DNA from 4 places in the Kitasatospora sp. NPDC002965 genome. Region 4 is predicted to be linked to each of the others. Evidence: riboswitches for the same ligand, from Rfam matches in the RefSeq annotation. Region 4 holds a riboswitch; each other region holds the start of a gene.
The links. A riboswitch is a leader RNA that binds a small molecule or an ion and turns the genes downstream of it on or off. The one in region 4 is predicted to bind cyclic di-AMP.
Positions count from the first base shown of each region.

Region 1 (5,127 bases), on a different contig from region 4:
CCTTGACGTCCTTGCGGTTGGCGGGCCCGTCCGGGGAGCCGGGCGCCGCCTGGGCGGTGCCTCCGGTCGCCACACCCAGCGCGGTGGTGGCCGCCGCGGTGAGCACCAGCGCCCGGGCGAGGGCGTGCGCACCTGACAGCGGGGAACGGCGGTGCACGGGCATGCGGCGTCGGCTCCGATCCTGCGGCAACGGCCCGCCGCCGCCCCGGGGAGGACGGCTGGAAGCGGGAGTCCGGTGGCAGACGTTAGCGAGTCCGGGCAACCGAGTCCAAACCCCTCCCAACCCGAATATTTGACCCTCAATCGGACATCAGCCCGAGCGGGGGAAAAGCCGCAGGCCCGGCCTCCCCTCGCGGGGAGACCGGGCCCGTACGGACCGCGTGATCGGGGATCAGAGGCGCACGATGGAGTTGACCGGCATGTTGGAGGCCGCCTCGTAACGCACCGACGCACCCGGCTTGGGGGCGTGGATGACCTGACCGCCGCCCACGTAGATGCCGACGTGGTGCCGGTCGCCGTAGAAGATGACCAGGTCGCCGGGCTGGGCCTGGGAGATGTCCGAGCCGATCCGGGTACCGGCGCCGGCCTGCGCCTGCGAGGTACGCGGCAGCGACACGCCCGCCTGGGCGTAGGCCCAGCCGGTGAGGCCGGAGCAGTCGAAGCTGCTCGGGCCGGTGGCGCCGTAGACGTACGGGGCACCGAGCTTGCTCTCGGCCGCGGCGATCGCGGCGGCGGCGCGCGAGCTGTTGGCGGCGGGCGCGGCCGGCTTCGGCGCCGCCGGAGCGGAGGAGGCCGGCGCGGCGGGCGCCTGGGTGGACGGAGCCTGGGTGGACGGCGCGCTGAGGTTGGTGCGGTCGTTCTCACGGGAGGCGCGCTCGGCGTCGGCCTTCGCCTTGGCGACCTTGGCGGCCTCGGCCTTGGCGGCGTCCGCCTTCGCCTTGGCCTCGGCGGCGGCCTTCTCCTCGGCCGCGCGGATCGCCAGGCGCTCCTGCTCGCTGAGGGTGTTGAACAGGTCCTGGGCCTTCGTCAGCTTGGCCTGGACCTCCTCCTTGGAGGTCTTCAGCTGCTGGGTGGTGGCCTCCAGCTCGCCGAGCTTGTTCTGGGTCTCGGTGCGGTCCTGGTCGAGCCTGCGCTGCTGCTCCTGGAGCTCCTTCAGCGCGCCGGACTGGGTCGAACCGGCCTGGTTCAGGGCGTCGGCCTGGTTGAGGAAGTTGTCCGGGCTGGAGGAGAGCACCAGCTGGACGGTCTGCGATATGCCGCCGGTGCGGTACTGCTCGCCGGCGATCTCGGCGAGGCCGCCCTGCGCCTCGGTCACCACAGCCTGCTGACGGGCCACCTTGTCCTGGAGGTCGCCGACCTGCTTCTGCAGCTCCTGCTGCTTGGCCTGGGCGCCGTTGAGCTTCTCGGTGGCGATCTCGGCCTGCTCGTTGAGCTGGTCGACCTGCTCCTTGACCTGGTCCTTGGTCGGCGTCGGGTCGGCGTGGGCGCCGGACTGCGCGGAAAGGGCGACGGCCGCGGCGGCGAGGCCGGTCATGATCGAGACCCGGGTGCGGCCGGCGGGCTTGGGACGACGATGGGACGCCACGAAGGCGGACTCCTTCTTCCTCATCCGCCTACCGGGTGAGCTGACGGGTTCGGGCGGAAGCGTGCCCTACGACGCCTCACCGGCCGCTCACGCGACCGACCTGGCGCCGATTCACCCCGGAGGAACGTGGTTCCCCGGCTCCACTCCACAGCGCCCCCGACTGCTGGGCTCTCACTCGGACGGGCGACTGCCCGTCCCGCTGTTTCACGAACTCGGCGGGAACCACCGCCGCCACCCGGGCTGGGTGATCGACTGTGCGGTGGTTCGAGGTACGACCCTAGTAACAGATCCGTGATCCGTTCAAATCCTTGTCGGAAAAAAGCTAGAAGAATACCGAAGTTCATTTGTGAATATGACCGGGTGTGACCAGCGCCGTACACGGAGCTGATCGTTCCTCACCTCGCGGTCGAACCGGCGGCCGAAACACCCGCGCCACCCCCGTTCGGAGGTGGCGCGGATCACAGGGCCTTCGGCGGGCCCGCGGGCGTGTCGTGGCGGACCGTCAAACGGCCGGACACCCCGGCGCGTCAGACGCGGCGGATCGTGTTGATCTTCATCCCGTCGGCCTTCATCACCTTGATCACGTCACCGGTGCGGGGCGCGTGCACCACCATGCCGTTGCCGATGTACATCGCGACGTGGCTGCGGTCGTCGCGGTAGATGATCAGGTCACCCGGCTGCGCCTCGGCGAGCGACGGCACCCGGGTGCCGTAGTTGCCCTGGGCCTGCGAGGTACGCGGCAGCGAGACCCCGGCCTTGCCGTACGCCCAGACCATGAGCCCCGAGCAGTCGAAGCTGTTCGGGCCGGTGGAACCCCAGCCGTACGGCTTGCCCTGCTGGGCCATCGCGAGGGCCACCGCGGAGCCGGCCATGCCGGAGGCCTTCGGGAGCTCACCCAGGTCCGGGCGCTCGGTCCCGCGCGAGGCGCGGTCGGCCTGCTGCTGGGCCGCCTTCAGGGCCGCACGGTCGGCGGCGCTGAGCGAGTTCAGCAGGTCCTGGGCCTCCTTGAGCTTCTTGTTCACCTCCGCCTTGGACTGGTTCAGGTCCTTGGTGGTGGTGTCCAGCGAGGCCAGGACGGCGGCCGCCTCGACCTTCTGCTGGTCCAGCCGGCGCTGCTGGTCCTGGAGCCCCTTGAGCGCCTCGGCCTGGCTGGAGCTGGCCTGCTGAACGCTGCTGGCCTTGTCCAGGTAGCCGGACGGGTCGGAGGAGAGCATCAGCTGGACCGACGGGTCGATGCCGCCGGTGCGGTACTGCGCACCCGCGACCTCGGCCAGCCCGGCCTGAAGCTGGGTCATCTGCTCCTGACCGCGGGCCACCTGGTCCTGGAGCTGGTCAGCCTGCTTGCGCAGCTGGTCGGCCCGCTCCTTGGCGCCGTTGAATCGCTCGGTGGCCTGTTCGGCCTCCTCCTGCAGCTGGTCGATCTGCGCCTTGACGTCGTCCTTCTTGGGCGACGGGCTCGGCGCGGCGTGAGCGGCGACCTGGGCGGAGAGAGCGACCGCGGTCGCAGCGGCCGCGGTGAGCACGGTGACTCGCGCGCGGCTCGGCTGCTTGGGACGGCGGTGGGAGGCCAAAAGACCGGCTCCTTCTTCCAATGGACTCACCTGAACGGGTGAGAATCCGGAAAATAGGTTTGACGCCAGACACTAGTGAAGATCCACGCTTTGCGCCACTCCCCCGTTGGCGTGAACCCGTCCCCCACTCCCTGACTTCACGAGACCCTCACATCGCCGCAATCCCGGCGCTGACCAGGCGTCATTCCCGCCCGCTCGGAACCGGCGCACGGCTACGGCCGGGCCAGCCGATTGAGCAGCAGAACGGAGGCTACAGGGCGCGCGCCCGCCTTCCGTACGCCCTCCGCGACCTCCCGGTCGGTGGAGACCACCACCACCGGGCGCCCCTGCGGCTCGGCCCGCACCAACCGGCGGATCAGCTCGTCCGCCGTCTCCCCCGTTCGGCTGAACCGCACCCGCACGCCGCGCGGCGGCGCCATGATCACCGGCACGTCCAGGTCCTGCCCGTCGAACACGCAGGTGACCTCCGCCTGGGTGCGCTGCGCCAGCATCGCCAGCCCGCCCAGCAGCCGGATCCGCTGCTGCTCCAACGGCAGCGTCGGGTAGCCCGTCTTGGTCACGTTGTAGCCGTCCACCACCAGATGGACCTGCGGGATCGCCAGCAGCTGGTCCAACAGCGCCGGGTCGTCCTCCGCCAGACCGCGCCGCGCCACGTCGTGCGGCGAGGCCGAACCCGGCACCACCGCCTCCACCAGGTCCGCCGGACGGATCTGGGACACCGGGAGCGCCAGCTCCCGCTGCAGCCCCTGGGCCGACTGGAGGACGGCGTCCAGCAGCAGCCGCAGCCGCATGTCCTCGACGCTGCGCCCCTCGCGGGCCGACCGGCGGCCCTGCTCGACGGCGGTCTCCAGCTCCGACACCCGGTGCCGCAGCCGCCGCGTCTCGCTCTCGCCGGCACTCCGCTCGGCCGCCGCCTGCGCCTTGACCGCCTCGAACTCGACGGCCAGCTTGCGGGTCTCGGCCTGCGCCCGGCGGGTGTCGCTCTCCAGCGAACGGACCTTCCGGCGCAGCGACTCGGCCTCCTTGCGGACGTCCTCCGACTCGCTCCGCTGCCGGTCGAGGTCGGCACGGGCGGCGGCCCGCACCTCGGCCAGCTCGGCCTGCAGCTTCTCCACCAGCCGGGCCGCCTCGGCCGCCGCACCTTCGGCGCCGGCCCGCTCGGCCTCCTCGCCCGCCTCCGCGACCAGGCGGCTCCAGCCCGCCGACCGGACCAGGTAGGCGGCGGCGGCCACGTCCATCGGATCGGCGGCACCCGGAACGGTGCCCGACTCCAGCGCCCGGACCAGATCGGGCTGGCCCAGCCGCAGCCGCTCCGCTATCCGCACGCGGAAGGCCGGCTCGGACTCCAGCGCGGCGGCCAGCGCGGTGGCCGCGTACTTGGCCCGACGGGCCGGGGTGAACTTGGCGTACTGGCGCAGCGACTGGGGCAGCTCGCCGAGCGGCAGCCCGCCGAGCGCGTCGGCGGCCAGGCCGACCACCCGTCGGCGCACCCCCTCGGGCAGCGGCCGGTCCAGCTTCTCGGCAGGCGTCTCCGCGGGCGCACCGGCAGGCGTCTCGGTGGGCGTCCCCGCGGGCGCACCGGCAGGCGTCTCGGTGGGCGTCCCCGCGGGCGCACCGGCAGGCGTCTCGGTGGGCGTCTCGGTGGGCCGTTCGTCGGACGGCTCCTCCGCCGTCGACGGCGTCAGCCCGTCACGGTCGCCCGTCCCACCGGCACCGGAGGGCCCGTCGTGCCCACCCTGCTCGCCCGGCCCGCCCGGCCCGTCGACGGCTGCCGCCGGTTCGTCACCGCCACCGGGCTCCTCACCGCCGGCCACCTCGGCCGCGGCGTCGGAACCGAAGGGAGCGGCCACGGCCGCGTCCGGCGCCTGCGCGTCCACAGCGGGCTGCTGCCCCTGCGGCCCGGCGGGCTCCTTCGCTGCGTCCACCACGTCCTCGGCTCCGATCCTGGTCCAGCGGGCGACGGCCGGCGGC
Region 1 covers NZ_JBEXNT010000219.1:3,400-8,526, reverse strand. Annotated here, with positions in the region: gene ABZY91_RS40285 (NlpC/P60 family protein) at 1-163, opposite strand, end outside; gene ABZY91_RS40280 (NlpC/P60 family protein) at 392-1,585, opposite strand; cyclic di-AMP (ydaO/yuaA leader) riboswitch at 1,596-1,748, opposite strand; gene ABZY91_RS40275 (NlpC/P60 family protein) at 2,113-3,156, opposite strand; gene ABZY91_RS40270 (NYN domain-containing protein) at 3,369-4,670, opposite strand.
Region 1: another riboswitch for cyclic di-AMP. It lies ahead of ABZY91_RS40280 (NlpC/P60 family protein); the one in region 4 lies ahead of ABZY91_RS30590 (glycoside hydrolase family 16 protein).

Region 2 (5,127 bases), on a different contig from region 4:
CGGCACGAGGCATCTCCTAGCGGAAACAGGTTCGGCTGACGGTGGGTGCTGTCGGCCGGACGATTGCGGAGTCGTTACGACCAGAGCCTAACCGCACGGGCTCTCCGGGCCACGTCGGCCCGGGTCCCGTCTCAGCGTGTGGCACGGCTACCCGCCGGTAGTTCACCTGGTTGCCCCACGGAAGGGGGCCGGATCGGGACGAAGGGGCCGGACCCGGTCGAACCCGGCCCCCCTCGCGATCCACCGGCGAAACGGCATCAGCCGAGGGTGAGCACCTGGCCGGGGACGATCAGGTCGGGGTCGCCGCCGACGGTGCCGCGGTTGCCGTCGTAGAGCGCCTGCCAGCCGCCGGAGACACCCTGGCCGGCGGCGATGCCGGCGAGCGTGTCGCCCGCCCGGACGGTGTAGCCGTGGCCCGCGCCCTGCTGGGCGGCCGGGGCGCTCTGGGCGGCGGCCGGACGGGCGTCCTGGACCGCGGCCTGACCGGCGTACTGCTGGTAGACGCTCTGGTGGCTGGTCCAGTACCAGCCGCCGTTGTTCTCGTACCAGAACACCTTCGCGTCGGCGTCCCAGCCGGACGTGCCGGAGAAGGACGGGGCCTGCCCGTACTGCTGCACCTGCGGCCGGTCCTGCTGGGCCTGCGGCTTCGGCGCGGCGTGCTTCGGGGCCTGCTTGGCCGCCTGGGCCGGCTTCTCCTGCTGGGCCGACTTCGGCGCGGCGTGCTTCGGCGCGCTGGTCTGCGGGGCGGTGGTCTGCGGCGCGCTCGGCTGGGTGGCGGCCTGCGGGACGGCCGGCTTGGCGTCCGCCGAGGTGTCGACCGCCGCCGGGGCGCCGCCCTTGCTCAGGCCCGCCTTCTTGGAGCAGACCGGCCAGGCGCCCGGCCCCTGCGAGGCGAGGACCTTCTCGGCCACCGAGATCTGCTGCGCCTTGGAGGCCTGGTTGGCCTGCGGCGCGTACGAGGTGCCGCCGAACGCCTTCCAGGTGCTGGGCGTGAACTGCAGGCCGCCGTAGAAGCCGTTGCCGGTGTTGATGCTCCAGTTGCCGCCGGCCTCGCACTGGGCGACCGCGTCCCAGGTGGAGACCGGGGCGGCGGAGGCACCGGTGGCGCTGAGGATCGGCAGGGCCAGCCCGACACCGGCGACGCCGGCGACGGCGATGGCCTTCTCGGTCTGGGTACGACGACGATGACGGCCGGTTCCGACGAACAGCATGAAGAGGTCCCTCTCCGCACGCCTGCGAGGTGAGCTGTCGGGTTCGGACCGGGAGGTGGCCCGGCCGCGCGAGGCGGCTTCACCCCAAGCCGTGGGGGACGGCAACAAACCTGGTTCCCCCGCCCCTGCCCAGGGTCTGGTCGGTTTCCCGGGGCACGACGGGCAGGACTCGGCGTTCCGTGCTCGGGGCTCGCAGCTGCGAACTCCACGGAGAGTAGACAGATCCGTAGAGCAATCACAAGCTCATATCGTCGGTATCACACGGAAATCACGTCAGGTGATGGATCGCCCACCAACGGGGGCGCTATGTCCGGGTTGGTGGCGGTTCAATCTCGCCGTCCTGCCTGGTCGGAGACCTTCCGTCAGCGTGTCGCGGGTCGCCTCACCGATCGGACGGAGCACCGGACGACTGCCCCGAAGAGGCCCTTTCGGGCATCTTCTCGGGGGTGAATTCCACGGGAAGTTCACGAAGTCCACGCATGATCAGACCACCGCGCCACCGCAGGTTCTCCGGGCTCTCGGCGAGCCGCAGGTCGGGCAGCCGGGAGAGCAGCGTGGCCAGCGCGGACCGCCCCTCCAACCGGGCCAGCGGGGCGCCGATGCAGTAGTGGATGCCGTGCCCGAAGCCCAGGTGCGGGTTGTCCGCGCGGGCCAGGTCGAGGGTGTTCTCGTCGGCGAACCGCGCCGGGTCCCGGTCCGCCGCCGCGAGCACGACCAGCACCGGGTCCCCGGCCGGGATCAGCACCCCGCCGATGGTCAGCGGGCTGGTCGCGAACCGCCACGTCGCCAGCTCCACCGGCCCGTCGTAGCGCAGGAGTTCCTCGATCCCGGTCTCCAGCAGGCCGCTCTCGCCACGGGCGATCGACTCCTGGAGCAGGGCGCGCTGGCCGGGATTGCGCAGCAGCGCGTACGTGCCGTTGCCGATCAGGTTCACGGTCGTCTCGAACCCGGCGAAGAGCAGGATGAAGGCCATCGCCGCCGCCTCGTTCTCGGTGAGGTGCTCGCCGTGGTCGCCGGCCCGGATCAGCCCGGAGATCAGGTCGTCCCCGAGGTCCGCCCGCTTGCGGTGGATCAGCTCCGCCAGGTACTCGCGCATCCGCTTCACCGCGCGCCCCACACCGCCGCGCCGGCCACCGCCGTGCCGGATCATCATCCCGGCCCAGTCCCGGAAGTCGTCCTGGTCCTCGGCGGGCACCCCGAGCATGTCGCAGATCGCGTAGATGGGGAGCGGGAAGGCGAACTCGTGGATCAGGTCGGCGCTCCCGCGCTCCGCGAACCCGTCGATCAGCCGGTCGGTCAGCTGCTGCACCCGGGGCTCGAAGGCCGCCACCCGGCGCGGCGTGAACGCCTTCGACACCAGACGGCGGAGCCGGGTGTGGTCCGGCGGATCGATGTTCAGCAGGTGCGTCATCAGGTCGGCCTGGCGCTCGCCCGGGATGCCGACCCGGCCGGTGCGGTGCGCCTGCTCGCTGTGGTTCGCCGGGTTCTTGGAGAGCCGGCCGTCCGCCAGCGCCTGCCGGGCGTCCGCGTACCGCGTCACCAGCCACGCCTCCACGCCGCTCGGCAGGGTGGTGCGGTGCACCGGCTCGTGCTCGCGCAGCCACGCGTACGCCGGGTACGGGTCGGCGGCGAAGTCCCAGGTGAAGAGCGGAGGGCGGGCGGAGGCGGGCTGGACTGGCATGGAACGACGGTATCCCGGGTGCAAGTCGGACACGACAGGCGTGAGTCTGGTCACCTGAGGGGTATTCCCTGTTGCGGAGGGTCAGGACGTGCCTACGATCCTCCGCAAGATGTCCGTGGGCGCCGGTGCGGGGCCGCCCACAGGGAGGAGCAACACCATGCGGGACACCGGTTCGGTCGTCGTGATCGCGGTACTCCACGGCGGGTCGGGGGCCGACCTCGCCCGCAGGTTCACCGCCGCCGGAGCAGCCGGGATCCTCATCGCCGACCAGCAGGTCGGCATCGCCGAGGACCTCGCCACCGAGCTCGACCGGCCGGGCTGCCCGGTCGTCGGCGTCTGCGGCGACATCCGCCGCCCCAGCGACGTCGCCGCCCTCGTCGACACCGCCGAGAAGCACCTCGGCCCGATCGACCTGTTCTGCGTGGCCGGACCGGACGGCGAGCGGATCGTGTCGCTCGCCGACCTGCCCGACCACCTCGACCTGGAGCGGCTCGCCGAACTGGTCGCGCTGGTCGGCGAGGCGATCGGCGAGGTCGTCCCGGCGCAGCGGCGGCCGGCGAGGGACGTCGCGCGGGTCTGAACCCGCGGTGGCGGGCCGGGCGCCCCGGTCCGCCGCGCGCGGGTGGCCCGGGTGGCTCCGACTACTCGGGCTGCTCGGGCTGCTCCGACTGCTCGGGCTTGAGGCCCTCGGCCGCGCGGACCGCGTCCCGGTAGCCGCGTGCCGCCGCCCGCAGCGCGGCGTCCACGTCCACCCCCGCGTCGTGCGCGCGCTGCGCCACCGCGAGCAGCAGCCCGCCCGCCGACTCCGGCGTGAGCTCCGCGGGCAGCTCGTACGGCTCGTCCGACACGCCCGCGAACCCGGACCGGCGCACCCGCGACACCAGCTTCGCCGCGTACGCCAGCGCCGGCAGCCCGGCCGGCACGCCGTCCAGCACCGACTCGCGCTCCGACTTCTCGGCGGCCTTCAGCGTCTCCCAGTTCGCCTCCACCTCGGCGGCGCCCGTCGCCTCGGCGTCCCCGAACACGTGCGGGTGCCGGTACATCAGCTTCTCGACGATGTCGCCCGCCACGTCGTCCACCGAGAAGGGGTCGGTGGGGTGCTCCTCGGCGATGCGGGAGTGGAAGAACACCTGGAGCAGGACGTCTCCGAGCTCCTCGCGGAGCGTGTCGCGGTCCCCCTCCTCGATCGCCTCGACCAGCTCGTAGGCCTCCTCGACCAGGTACTTCACCAGGCTGGCGTGGGTCTGCTCGGCGTCCCACGGGCAGCCGCCCGGCGAGCGGAGGCGGTCCATCACGGAGGCCAGGTCCAGCAGGCGGGCGCCCGGCAGGTCGTACGAGCCCGGCAGCACCTCGATCTCCGGCACCTCGCCCGCGTGCTCCACCGCGAGGCGCGCCAGCGCGTCGGTCAGCCCTGGGTCCCCGTCCGGACCACCCAGCCAGACCGTCGGGCCCTCCCCGGCCGGCTGCCCGGTCAGGAGCCTGGCCAGCGACGGCGCGGAGCCGGCCGGCACGACCTCCACCTCGACGCCGGCCTGTCGTACGGGGGCGAGCTGCGGATGCCCGGCGTCCCCCGCCAGCACCCGCCCCGCCGACCGCAGGGCCTCCCACGCGGACCAGGACAGCAGCCCGGGGGCCACCCGGTGGGTGGTGGTGAGGAGGATCAGCTTCGCGCCCGGAGGATTCGTCGTCACATCCCCGAACCTACCCGGCGCCGTCGTCTCCCCGCTCGCGGGTTTCGGCGCCCGGCCGCCCGGGAGTGCCTGCCGCCGTCCGCCGCTCCGCACCCGCCCGCGCCGTCCGGAGCGGTCAGCGCGCGAGCCAGGGGTGGGCGGCGGGGGCGAGGCCGACGCGGTCCGGGTCCCAGGTGCCGTACCGGGGGTTGACGCGCAGGTGGAGGGCGACCGCGGCGGCGGCCAGGGCCCGGCGGACCGCCCTGTCTCCCGTCGGGGTGCCGGCGTCCTGGCCGGCGGCCGCGGCGAGGCGGTGAATCCCCAGCCGGCGGCGGAGGTGGTCGTCGATCGCCCCGCCCGGCACGCCCAGCCCGGCGAGCGCCCCGGCCAGCGGTTCCGCGCCGCCGTAACGCACCTCCTCCGCCGCGCGGGCCGCCGCCACCTCGGCCGCACCGACCGCCGGCCCCCGGTCGGCCACCGCCCGGGCCACCACCGCGTCGAGCACCAGATCGGTGACGGCCCGCCTGACCAGTCCGTCCGGCTCCTGCCGGGCATCGGCCGACGC
Region 2 covers NZ_JBEXNT010000115.1:18,320-23,446, reverse strand. Annotated here, with positions in the region: gene eno (phosphopyruvate hydratase) at 1-6, opposite strand, end outside; gene ABZY91_RS32350 (transglycosylase family protein) at 258-1,211, opposite strand; cyclic di-AMP (ydaO/yuaA leader) riboswitch at 1,217-1,363, opposite strand; gene ABZY91_RS32345 (cytochrome P450) at 1,594-2,892, opposite strand; gene ABZY91_RS32340 (SDR family NAD(P)-dependent oxidoreductase) at 3,050-3,472, shown strand; gene ABZY91_RS32335 (MazG family protein) at 3,534-4,583, opposite strand; gene ABZY91_RS32330 (hypothetical protein) at 4,699-5,127, opposite strand, start outside.
Region 2: another riboswitch for cyclic di-AMP. It lies ahead of ABZY91_RS32350 (transglycosylase family protein); the one in region 4 lies ahead of ABZY91_RS30590 (glycoside hydrolase family 16 protein).

Region 3 (5,127 bases), on a different contig from region 4:
TGAGCACCGCGAGGATCACGTAGAGGCTGCGCATCAGCGCGCGGTCGGCGAACCAGCCCCCGAGCAGGTTGCCGACGAAGAGGCCGACCCCGAAGAGGAAGAGCAGCCAGGTGACGCCGGACGGCGAGAAGCCGGCGAGCTCGGTCATCATCGGCGTGATGTAGGTGAACATCGCGAAGATGCCGCCCCAGCCGAGCACCGTCATGGTCAGCGCGAGCCAGATCTGCGGGGTCCGGAAGACGGCCAGCTCGGCGCCGAGCCGGGCCCCCTCCGGCCGGGACTGGACGGGGACGAGCGCGGCGATGCCTGCGAAGCCGATCACCCCGAGCGCGGCGACCACGTAGAAGGTGGAACGCCAGCCGAAGTGCTGGCCGAGCAGCGTGCCCATCGGGACGCCGAGCACGTTGGCGGCGGTGAGCCCGGTGAACATGAGGGCGATGGCGCCGGCCCTCTTGTGCGGGGCGACCAGGTCGGCGGCGACCACCGAACCGATGCCGAAGAACGCGCCGTGCGCGAAGGCGGCGAGGATCCGCCCGGCCATCAGCAACCCGAAGGCGGGGGCCATCGCGGAGACCAGGTTCCCGACGATGAACAGGCCGGTCAGCATCAGCAGCATGCCCTTGCGGGGGACGCGGGTGCCGAGGACGGTGAGCAGCGGCCCGCCGACGACGACGCCGAGCGCGTAGCCGGAGATGAGCAGGCCGGCGGTGGGGATGGACACCGAGAAGTCGCCGGCGACCTCGGGCAGCAGGCCCATGATCACGAACTCGGTGGTGCCGATGCCGAAGGCGCTGATCGCCAGCGCCAGGAGCGCGAGAGGCATGAGAGGGACCGCTTTCCGGAGCGTTGCAGGGGTACCGGTCAGCCGCACACCAAACCATTGCGCGTGCAACTACCAGCGTCGACAATACGACCGCTCGCCGGATACTTGCAAGCGCGGCATATAGACGGCCGCCTGCAACACCTTCCACGACAGCCTCACCCGGCTCCTCCTCCGGCAACTCGCCGCCACCCCCCGCACGCGACGGCCCGCGTCACCTTGCCTCACGCAGCGCAAGTCATTAGGTTAGCCTCACCTAACTAGCCGGAGGTTGCCATGAACCCCACCCCCATCGACGCCGAGGTCCCCGAGCCCACCGCCGCCGAACGGGTCGGCAGCCTGCTCTGCGCAGCCTCCTCCGTCGTCGTCCGCGCCTTCGGCGAGCACCACGAACTCACCACCCCCGTCTCGGTCCACGGCTCCAGGCTCCGCCTGCGCGCCCCGCTCGACGCCCCGCTCACCCTCGCGACCGTCCGCGAGCAGGACGGACTCCCCGTCGTCCTCGACCTCACCGACATCGCGCCGGTCGCCGTCCGCGACCGGGTCCGCGGACGCCTCACCCTGGCCGGGCGCCTCCACCTCGCACACCTCGCCGACGACGGCCTCAGCGTCCACCTCCGCCTGGACGTCGCCCACGCCGTCCTCTCCACCCCGTACGGCACCAGCGCCCTCACCGGCGCCGACCTCGCCCTCGCCACCCCGGACCCGCTCGCCCGCTACGAGGCCGGCATGCTCACCCACCTCGCCGACGACCACCCGGACGCCCTCGCGGTGCTCACCCGCCTCCTCGACCCGGAGCTGCTCGTCGACCACCCCGACGTCCGGCCGCTCGCCCTCGACCGGTACGGCCTGGTGCTCCGCCTCGACCACGCGCACGGCCACCGTGACGTCCGGCTGGTCTTCCCCGAACCGGCCCACGACGCCGACGACTTCGGCCACCGCGTGCACCAGCTGCTGACCGCCGCGCAGCAGGCCGAGCCCGCGCACCGGCGCTGACCCCCGTCCCACCCCCGGCCCGACTCTCCCGCCCGGCCCGGCCGTTGACGGCCGGCCACGCACCGCCGGTCACCCATGCCGCGGAACCGGTCGGCCGGGAGAATCCGCGAGCGTCCACCGGGTCGACCGCGCCCACCCGCGCGTCCCCGGCGGCCGCACACTCCGGCGCACCCGGCCGACCGGCACCACCGCCCCGCGCCGCCGACGGCACCCGAACGATCCGTTCGCCCGGAAACCCCTCCCGAACTCTCACCGAGCCCCTTCCGGAATCCTTCCGGAACCCTTCAGGATTCGGCCTGAATTCGGCGGGAATCCGGCCGGTCGGACCAGACGCCGGAAAGATCCCCCAGGGGGGGCGGAAACGACAGAGGCCGGCCCGGTTCGCGAGAGGAGGTCTCGCGAACCGGGCCGGCCCGACGGGCGTGTCCCGCGCCCGTGGATCCACTGGTGGTGCGGCGATCACCCGGTCAAGCGGTCACCCGACATGACCATTCCGGGAGGTCGTTCACCCCGCACCCAGCGGTGGTTCTGGTGCTCGATCAGATCGAGACGCCGTGCGCCCGCAGGTAGGCGATCGGGTCGATGTCCGAGCCGTACTCCGAGCCGGTGCGGATCTCGAAGTGCAGGTGCGGGCCGGTCACGTTGCCGGTCGCACCGGAGAGGCCGATCTGCTGGCCGGCGGTGACGGTCTGACCGACCTTCACCGCGATCGAGGACAGGTGCGCGTACTGGGCGTACTTGCCGTCGGCGAGCTTGATCTCGACCTCGTTGCCGTAGGCGCCGCCGTTGCCGGCCTTCACCACGGTGCCGGCCGCGATGGCGCGCAGCGGGGTGCCGGTGGCAGCGGAGAAGTCGACACCGGTGTGGTGGCCGGAGGACCACATGGAACCGGCGACACCGTAGGCGGTACCGAGCTTGGTACCGGCCAGCGGGGCGACGTAGCCGGAGGAGGCGACCACGGGAGCCGGCGCCGGGGCGGCGGGCTTCGCGGCCTGGACCGGCGCGGGCTTGGCGGCGGGCGCGACCGGCTTGACGGCCGGGGCGGCGGGCTTCGCGGCCGGGGCGGCGGGCTTGGCGGCCGGCTTCACCGAGTCCTGCGAGACCTGCGGCTTGGCGGCGGGCGCGGCCGGCTTGGCGGCCTCGACGGCCTTGCCGCCGAGGGCGAGCTGCTGGCCCGGGTAGATCAGGTTCGGGTTGGCGCCGACGACCGAGCGGTTGCGCTCGTACAGGGCCTCCCAGCCGCCCTGGACGTTCTTCGCGTCGGCGATCTTCGACAGGGTGTCCCCGCCGGCGACCTTGTAGGTCTCCTCGGCCGCGGCGGCCGGGGCGGTCTCGGCGGCCGGAGCGGCGGCCGGGGCGGCGTCGACGCTGGTGGCGCCGTTCCAGGTGCTGGTCTGGTGGGGCTTGGCGGCCGGAGCCTCGTGGGCCTGGGCGCTCACCGCGGTGACCAGCGGGAGGGCGAAGGCGGCGCCGGTGACGGCGGTGGCGATACCGATGCGGACGGCGCGGGGCAGGGCGATACGACGAGCCTGTGCGGCCATGGCTGATGTCCTCTCCGACGCCTACGAGGTGAGCTGTCGGGTTCGGGCTGGAGTTGCCCGGCCGCATCTAGGCGGCTTCACCCCAAGCCGGACCGCGAATTCCGGTCCGGCGACTTACCTTTGGGTCCCCCGCTCCTGCCGAACAGAGTTCGTTGCGTACCACCGGGCAGCGGCAGGACTAGGCGTTCCACCCGGTGGCCACCCGGGCTGACGCCGGGCGGTCGCTGAACTAAAACTCATCCGTCCGAGTGAAGCAATGTCGATCTCTTGAACTCGCAACAAAACACCGGACCGCCGTCACGCTCCGAATGATCGGCTGCACAGTACGCACACAATCGATTCACGGCGTGCCACTGATCCACGACCCTCCGCCGATTTCCGGACCGGTCCGCACACGATCACTCACGGAAAGCCATCCGCCGACACGCCCCCGGTGACCCTTGTCACGTCGGCCCCCGGGGCGGACGATCATGCCGTGGCCACCTCCGAGGCCGGCATCCTGCGGTTGGGCACCGCGCAGGGTCGCTGGGTACTTCTGGCGACGGTGCTCGGCTCCAGCCTGGCGATGCTCGACGGGACCGTCGTGAACGTCGCGCTGCCCAGGATCGGGACCGATCTCGACGCCCCGCTCGCTGCCCTGCAGTGGACGCTCAACGCCTACCTGCTCACCCTGGCCGGGCTGATCCTGCTCGGCGGCGCGCTCGGGGACCGGTACGGCCGACGCCGGATCTTCCTGCTCGGCGTGGTCTGGTTCGCCGTCGCCTCCGCGGCCTGCGCGGCCGCGCCCACCATCGAGGTGCTGGTCGCCGCCCGCGCGGTGCAGGGCGTCGGCGGGGCCCTGCTCACCCCGGGATCACTGGCGATGCTCCAGGCGGTCTTCCACCCCGAGGACCGCTCCGCCGCGGTCGGCCTCTGGTCCGGCCTCGGCGGGGTGTCGGCGGCGGTCGGACCGTTCCTCGGCGGCTGGCTGGTGGACGGGCCGGGCTGGCGGTGGATCTTCCTCCTGAACGTCCCGCTGGCCGTGCTGGTCGTCGCGGTGACCGCCCGACACGTGCCGGAGAGCCGGGACGAGTCCTCGACCGGCCGGTTCGACGTCCTCGGCGCGGTGCTGGCCGCAGTGGCCCTGGGGACCTTCACCTACGCGCTGACCGCCGCCGGGGAGGGCCTCTCCCCCGGGGTCTGGCTCACCGGGGCGGCCGGGCTGCTGCTGGGCGTGGCCTTCGTGCTGGTCGAGCGCCGCACGCCGGAGCCGATGCTGCCGCTCGGACTCTTCTCGTCACGCCTGTTCACGGCGGTGAACCTGGTCACCCTCGCCGTCTACGCGGCGTTCAGCGGGGTCTTCTTCCTGCTCGTCGTGCAGCTCCAGATCGTCTCCGGCTTCTCCCCCCTGGTCTCCGGGGTGGCCCTGGTGCCGATCACCGTGCTGATGCTGGCGCTCTCCGCGCGGGCCGGCCGGCTGGGCAAGCGGATCGGGCCCCGGCTGCCGCTCACCGTCGGCCCGCTGCTCTGCGCCGCCGGCGTGCTGCTGATGCTGCGGATCGGACCCGACGCCTCGTACTGGACGGACGTGCTGCCGGCCGTCACGGTGATGGGCTGCGGGATGGTGCTGCTGGTCGCGCCGCTGACCGCGACGGTGCTGGCGGCGGTGGAGGTACGGCACGCGGGGATCGCCAGCGGCGTGAACAACGCCGCCGCCCGGGCCGCCGGCCTGCTCGCGGTCGCCGCCCTGCCGTCGTTGGCCGGGCTGAGCGGCGACGCCTACCAGGTGCC
Region 3 covers NZ_JBEXNT010000082.1:390-5,516, forward strand. Annotated here, with positions in the region: partial or broken gene ABZY91_RS27055 (MFS transporter) at 1-823, opposite strand, end outside; gene ABZY91_RS27060 (DUF2470 domain-containing protein) at 1,097-1,816, shown strand; gene ABZY91_RS27065 (LysM peptidoglycan-binding domain-containing M23 family metallopeptidase) at 2,356-3,357, opposite strand; cyclic di-AMP (ydaO/yuaA leader) riboswitch at 3,361-3,522, opposite strand; gene ABZY91_RS27070 (MFS transporter) at 3,833-5,127, shown strand, end outside.
Region 3: another riboswitch for cyclic di-AMP. It lies ahead of ABZY91_RS27065 (LysM peptidoglycan-binding domain-containing M23 family metallopeptidase); the one in region 4 lies ahead of ABZY91_RS30590 (glycoside hydrolase family 16 protein).

Region 4 (5,127 bases):
ACGACGAAGGCGACCGCCTCCGGAGTGAGCACCTCCTCGGCCCGGTGGACGCGCGGACCGGCGACAGTGACGACCGGAGCGGCGGGAGAGGCGCCGGGTCCCTGATCTGTAGCCATGAGCAGGACACTCCTAAGACAGTTGATCCTTGAGACGGTTGATCGACAGGTGATCCGAACCCCGGCAAACGGAGGACTTGATTCTGTAAGGTGGAGACTAGTTTCCGCGATACAGAATTTCAACGGTTTGTTGAGGAGATCGCCGAGACTGTACTCCTCCCCCGACAGCGAAGGAAACGCCGGTGGCCCCGACCTCCGACAGCACGTCCGACAGAGCCTCCGACCGGGCCCCGGCCCCGGCCCCGGAGCGCGCCACCGGCGGCGTGCAGTCCGTCGAGCGCGCCTTCCACCTGCTGGAGGCACTGGCCGACTCCGGCGGCGTGGCGACGCTCAGCGAACTCTCCGCCTCCTCCGGTCTGCCCATGCCCACCATCCACCGCCTGGTTCGTACCCTCGTACAGCAGGGCTATGTCCGCCAGGACACGGCACGCCGCTACACCCTCGGCCCGCGGCTCATCCGGCTCGGCGAGACCGCCGGGCGGCTGCTCGGCAGCTGGGCCCGTCCCTACCTGGCCGAGCTGATGGAGGCCACCGGCGAGACGGCCAACCTGGCCGTGCTGGAGGGCGGCGAGGTGGTGTACGTCGGGCAGGTGCAGTCGCGGCGCTCGATGCGGATGTTCACCGAGGTCGGCCGCCGGGTGCAGCCGCACTGCACCGGGGTCGGCAAGGCGCTGCTGGCACAGCTGCCCGAGGAGGAGGCGCGCGCCGTCCTGGGCCCCAACCCGCTGGCCGCCCACACCCCGCACACCGTGACCGACCCGCAGGAGCTGATCCGCCAGCTCGCCGAGGCGCGCGAGCGCGGTTACGTGGTGGACGACCAGGAGCAGGAGATCGGGGTGCGCTGCATCGCGCTCGCCGTCCCCGGCGCGCCCACGCCGACGGCGCTCTCGGTCTCCGGACCGGAGGCCCGGATCCGGGCGCTGGAGGAGCAGGCCGGATCCGCCTCGCTGGTGCCGGTGATGCACGAGATCGCGGCCCGGCTGGGACAGGTCCTGGCCCCCTGACACCGCCCCGCCGGAGGCCCGGCCGAGGCGCTGTCGGAGGCGCTGTCGGAGGCAGTGTCGGAGGGCCGACCGTACGGGACGTCGGAGCCGCCGTCCTCCCCTGCCCGGGTTCGCCCGCCCGGGCGACCCGAGGGCGGGTTGGCCCGGCCGCGGCGGACGGGTCGGTCACTGTGGATCGGGACGTGCCCGCGACGGCGCGGGGCGCACGAACGCAGAGGCAGGGTGAGCGGCGATGTCGCGCAGAGGGTCCGTACGGGGTTTCCTCGGAAGGTCGCTGACGGTGGGGTCCGCGCTGGTGGCGCTGGCCGCCGGACCGGCGTGGGCGTGTCCCGACGCCGACGCGACGGCGGGCACCGACCCGGGCAAAGAGAACGCGGCGACGGCGCCCGCGACGCCCGCCGTCTCCGACTCGGACCTGGAGGTGGTCCGGCTGGACCCGGACGCCGCCGCGCCCGGCGGCACCACCACGGTGCACGCCTTCGTCGGCAACGCCGGACCGGACCGGACGGCCTCGCCGTTCACCGTGGTGGTCACCCTGCCGGAGGGGGTGACGGCCGAGGGGCCGTTCTTCCCGGAGAACTGCTACGAGTTCCAGAACGGCCACCGGGTGCGCTGCACCTTCCCGGCCGGGCTGGGGGTGTACCGCAGCGCGACCGCCCTGATCCCGGTCAGGCTCGCCCCGACCGTCCCCCTCGGAGTCCTGGAGGGCGGCTACGTCGCGGTGCGCAGCGACGACGACCACAACGAGTCGAACAACCGGCAGCCGTTCACGATCCAGGTCGTGCAGACCGACTGAGACCGCCCGCTCCTCCGGGAGCGGACGGTCTCGGGGCCGGTCCTAGCGGTAGACCCGGACGTAGTCCGCGGCGAAGGTGATCGGCGCGGTGCCCTGGGGCGCGGGGTGGTACTGCCCCGCGCTCAGGGACAGGTTGAGGATCAGGTACGCGGACCAGGTGGTGCCGACGCCCTTGCCGTCCGAGAAGACCTTGACGCCGTTGACGTACCAGTCGACGGAGGTGGCGCCGTAGTGGGTGCCGATGGTCACCCAGCCGTCCTTGGCTATCGCCTTGGCGTCCGTGTAGTACAGGTGACCCGGCTTGACATGGTTGGTCAGCTCCAGCAGGTTCGGGTTGTCGGGGTGGTACTCGAAGGTGTCGATCTCCCCGTTGCCGTTCTTCCAGGTCCACAGCGCCGGCCAGGCGCCGGTGCCGGCCGGGAGCTTGACCCGGGTCTCGGCGTAGTCGCCGGTCTTCACCTGGAAGCCCTCGCTGGAGTACTCGGTGGTGAGCAGCCCGGTGTCCCAGGACTGCTTGCCGTTCTCCAGCTTGTTGGCACCCGGCCTGGCGGTGAACGTGGCGGCGCCGCCGCCGACGGTGACGTTGTTCTTGTTCAGCCAGTCGAGCTTGTTGTCGTCGGGGTTGTGGTTGCCGTAGCGGTAGGCGCTGCTGCGGTCGCCGGTCCAGCGGGAGCCGTAGGCGATCGGGCCGCTGAACTCGTCGGACCAGGTGAGCTTCTTGCCCGCGACGGGGGCACCGGTTGCGGGGGGCGTCGTCGGGCTCGTGGTGGGGGGCGCGGTGGGGGTCGTGGTGGGGGGCGTCGTCGGCGACGGGGTGGGGGTCGGGCTCGGCGTGGCGGTGGCGGAGACCACCAGCTGCCGGGAGGGCAGGTTGTGCCAGGCACCACCGAGGTCCTGCCAGAAACCGAACTGGGTGTAGGTACCGGCCGCCAGGGTGCGCGCACCGGTGGTGATCGACAGGCCGCTCGGGCAGATCTGCGCGTTGCTGACGTTGCCGGGGAAGTCGAGGTTGCGGCCGGCCGCGTCGCGGATGCCGACGCCGACGGTCTTGGCGGTGAAGCAGGCCGAGGAGTGGACGGCCAGCGAGGCGGTCGAGGCCTTGCCGGCGACCATGGTCGCCGGGGTGAGGGCGTCCTGGGTGACGGTGGGCGCGGTGGCGGCCTGGGCTCCGGTGAGGGCCGGGACGCCGAGCAGGCCGGCGCCGGTGACGGCGAGCGCTCCGGTGGCGGCGAGGGCGGCGGTGCGGCGCCGGTGGGTGGGGCGGGCGTGGCGGGGCGCGTGGCGCCGGGCAGGCCGGTGCGGGGCAGGGGGCATGGCTGGGTCCTCTACGACGCCTGCGAGGTGAGCTGTCGGGTTCGGGCTGAGGTTGCCCGGCCGCCTGGGGAGCGGCTTCACCCCTAGCCGCAGTCCGGGCGCGGAGGCGCACGGACCGGGCACTGACCTTGGGTCCCCCGCTCCCGTCCGCTGTGGTGCTCGGGTGCCGACCGGCGGGTGGACAGGACTCGGCGTCCCGACGGTGGGAGTCCGCGACAGCGGACGCCCCTGCAGGCTAGGCAGGCCGCCGGGGACCGGACAACCTCGCACGGACGGTTGTCGCGCAGGTCACAGACCCGGGGTCCGCGGATGATCAACGCGCCTGCGGAGTTGATCAGTTGGGAGGAAGCTACGGATCAGGCCCGGCCGGGACCCTCCGGTCCGGGGCGGCACCGGCGCCGCGCTCCCGAGGAGCACCGCGGCCCGGTCGAGGAGGGCCGCCCGGAAGGGCCGCCCGGAAGGACCGGTTCCCCGGCCGGTGGCGGGGTGGAGCGGGAGGCGGCCGGCAGGAGGGCGCGGCAGGAGGACGTCCGGTGCGGGGCCCGGCCCGTCGGCCCCCGTCCCCGTGCCCGAGTACGCCGCGAAAGACGGGGCGGTCGGATAGGTTGGGGATCCAACCGCGCCGGAACCGTCCGGACCGCACCGGGAACCGCATGAGAGACGAGGACCAGCCCCACCATGACCGCCCCCCTGCCCGGCTTCGCCGGCCGCACCTTCCTGTTCCAGGTCGACAACGGCGCAGCCTTCCGCAACGCCTACTCGGCCGACGGCAAGCGGCTGCGCTGGGAGGGCCTCGGTGAGTCGGCCGGCCAGTGGGAGGACGTCGCCCTGCACGTCGCCGAGGTCGGTCCGCAGCTGTACTTCGTCAGCTGGACCGAACAGAGCGGCATCACCGTCAGTCACGTCATGGACCTGGGCCGGATGACGGTCCGCGCGTTCTGGACGTACGAGGGCGAGGGCGGCCGGGTCGGCGAGCTGCACACCGGCACGCTGCAGTCCGTGGCCTGACGGCCGCCTGTCGGCCCCCGGGCCACCGGGCCACCGGGCCACCGGAGACGTGCCGGCCGTCCTGGCCGCCTGCCGATCGGGCCCGGTGGTCAGACCGTCCGGCCGGGAACCACCAGGTGCTGCGAGATCCACTCCAGCGAGGACGGGAGCAGCCTGCTCCAGGTCTCGAAGTTGTGGCCGCCCGTCTCCAGCATGCTGTAGGAGACCTTCATCGGGCTGCGCGTCGCGGCCACGAACGCCTCGGTCTCGCGACGGTAGTCGCCGTCGCCCTCCTTGGTGCCGGCCAGCAGCACGGCCACCTCGGGCTGCGGCAGGTTCTTGAGGCGCCACATCAGGTCGGCCTCGTTACGGCGCTGCTCGCTGCCCTTGAAGAGGTCGCCGGTGGTCGGGTCCTCGGCGGCCCGGTAGTAGCCGGAGAGCGAGACGGCGGTCGGGTAGACCTCCGGGTGGCGCATGGCGAGCTTGAGCGCGCAGTAGCCGCCCGTCGAGTTCCCCATGAACGCCCACGCCCGCGGATCGCCGGAGACCCGGTAGGTCGCCTGGATCGCCGAGGGCACGTCCTTGGTGAAGTACGTCTCGGACTGCGGGCCGCCCGGGACGTCCTCGCACTCGGTGTCCTGCGGCAGGGCCGGCGAGGGACGCACCAGCACCAGGACGGTCGGCTGCATCCGGCCCTCCTGGAGCAGCTTGAGCGCCGCGCCCGGGTAGTTCAGCCGGGTCACGAGGTTCTTGGCGATGCCGGGGAAGCCGGTGCTGACGACCAGCGCAGGGAACTGCTTCTGCTCGTACTCCGGCTGGAAGTACTGCGGCGGCAGGTAGACGTAGCCCTCGGTGGAGAGCCGGGTGGTGGCACCGTCGATGCGGATCTCACGGATCTCGCCGGACTGCT
Region 4 covers NZ_JBEXNT010000103.1:9,868-14,994, forward strand. Annotated here, with positions in the region: gene aceB (malate synthase A) at 1-116, opposite strand, end outside; gene ABZY91_RS30580 (IclR family transcriptional regulator) at 380-1,120, shown strand; gene ABZY91_RS30585 (hypothetical protein) at 1,401-1,916, shown strand; gene ABZY91_RS30590 (glycoside hydrolase family 16 protein) at 1,959-3,230, opposite strand; cyclic di-AMP (ydaO/yuaA leader) riboswitch at 3,240-3,388, opposite strand; gene ABZY91_RS30595 (MoaF N-terminal domain-containing protein) at 3,909-4,238, shown strand; gene ABZY91_RS30600 (alpha/beta hydrolase-fold protein) at 4,328-5,127, opposite strand, start outside.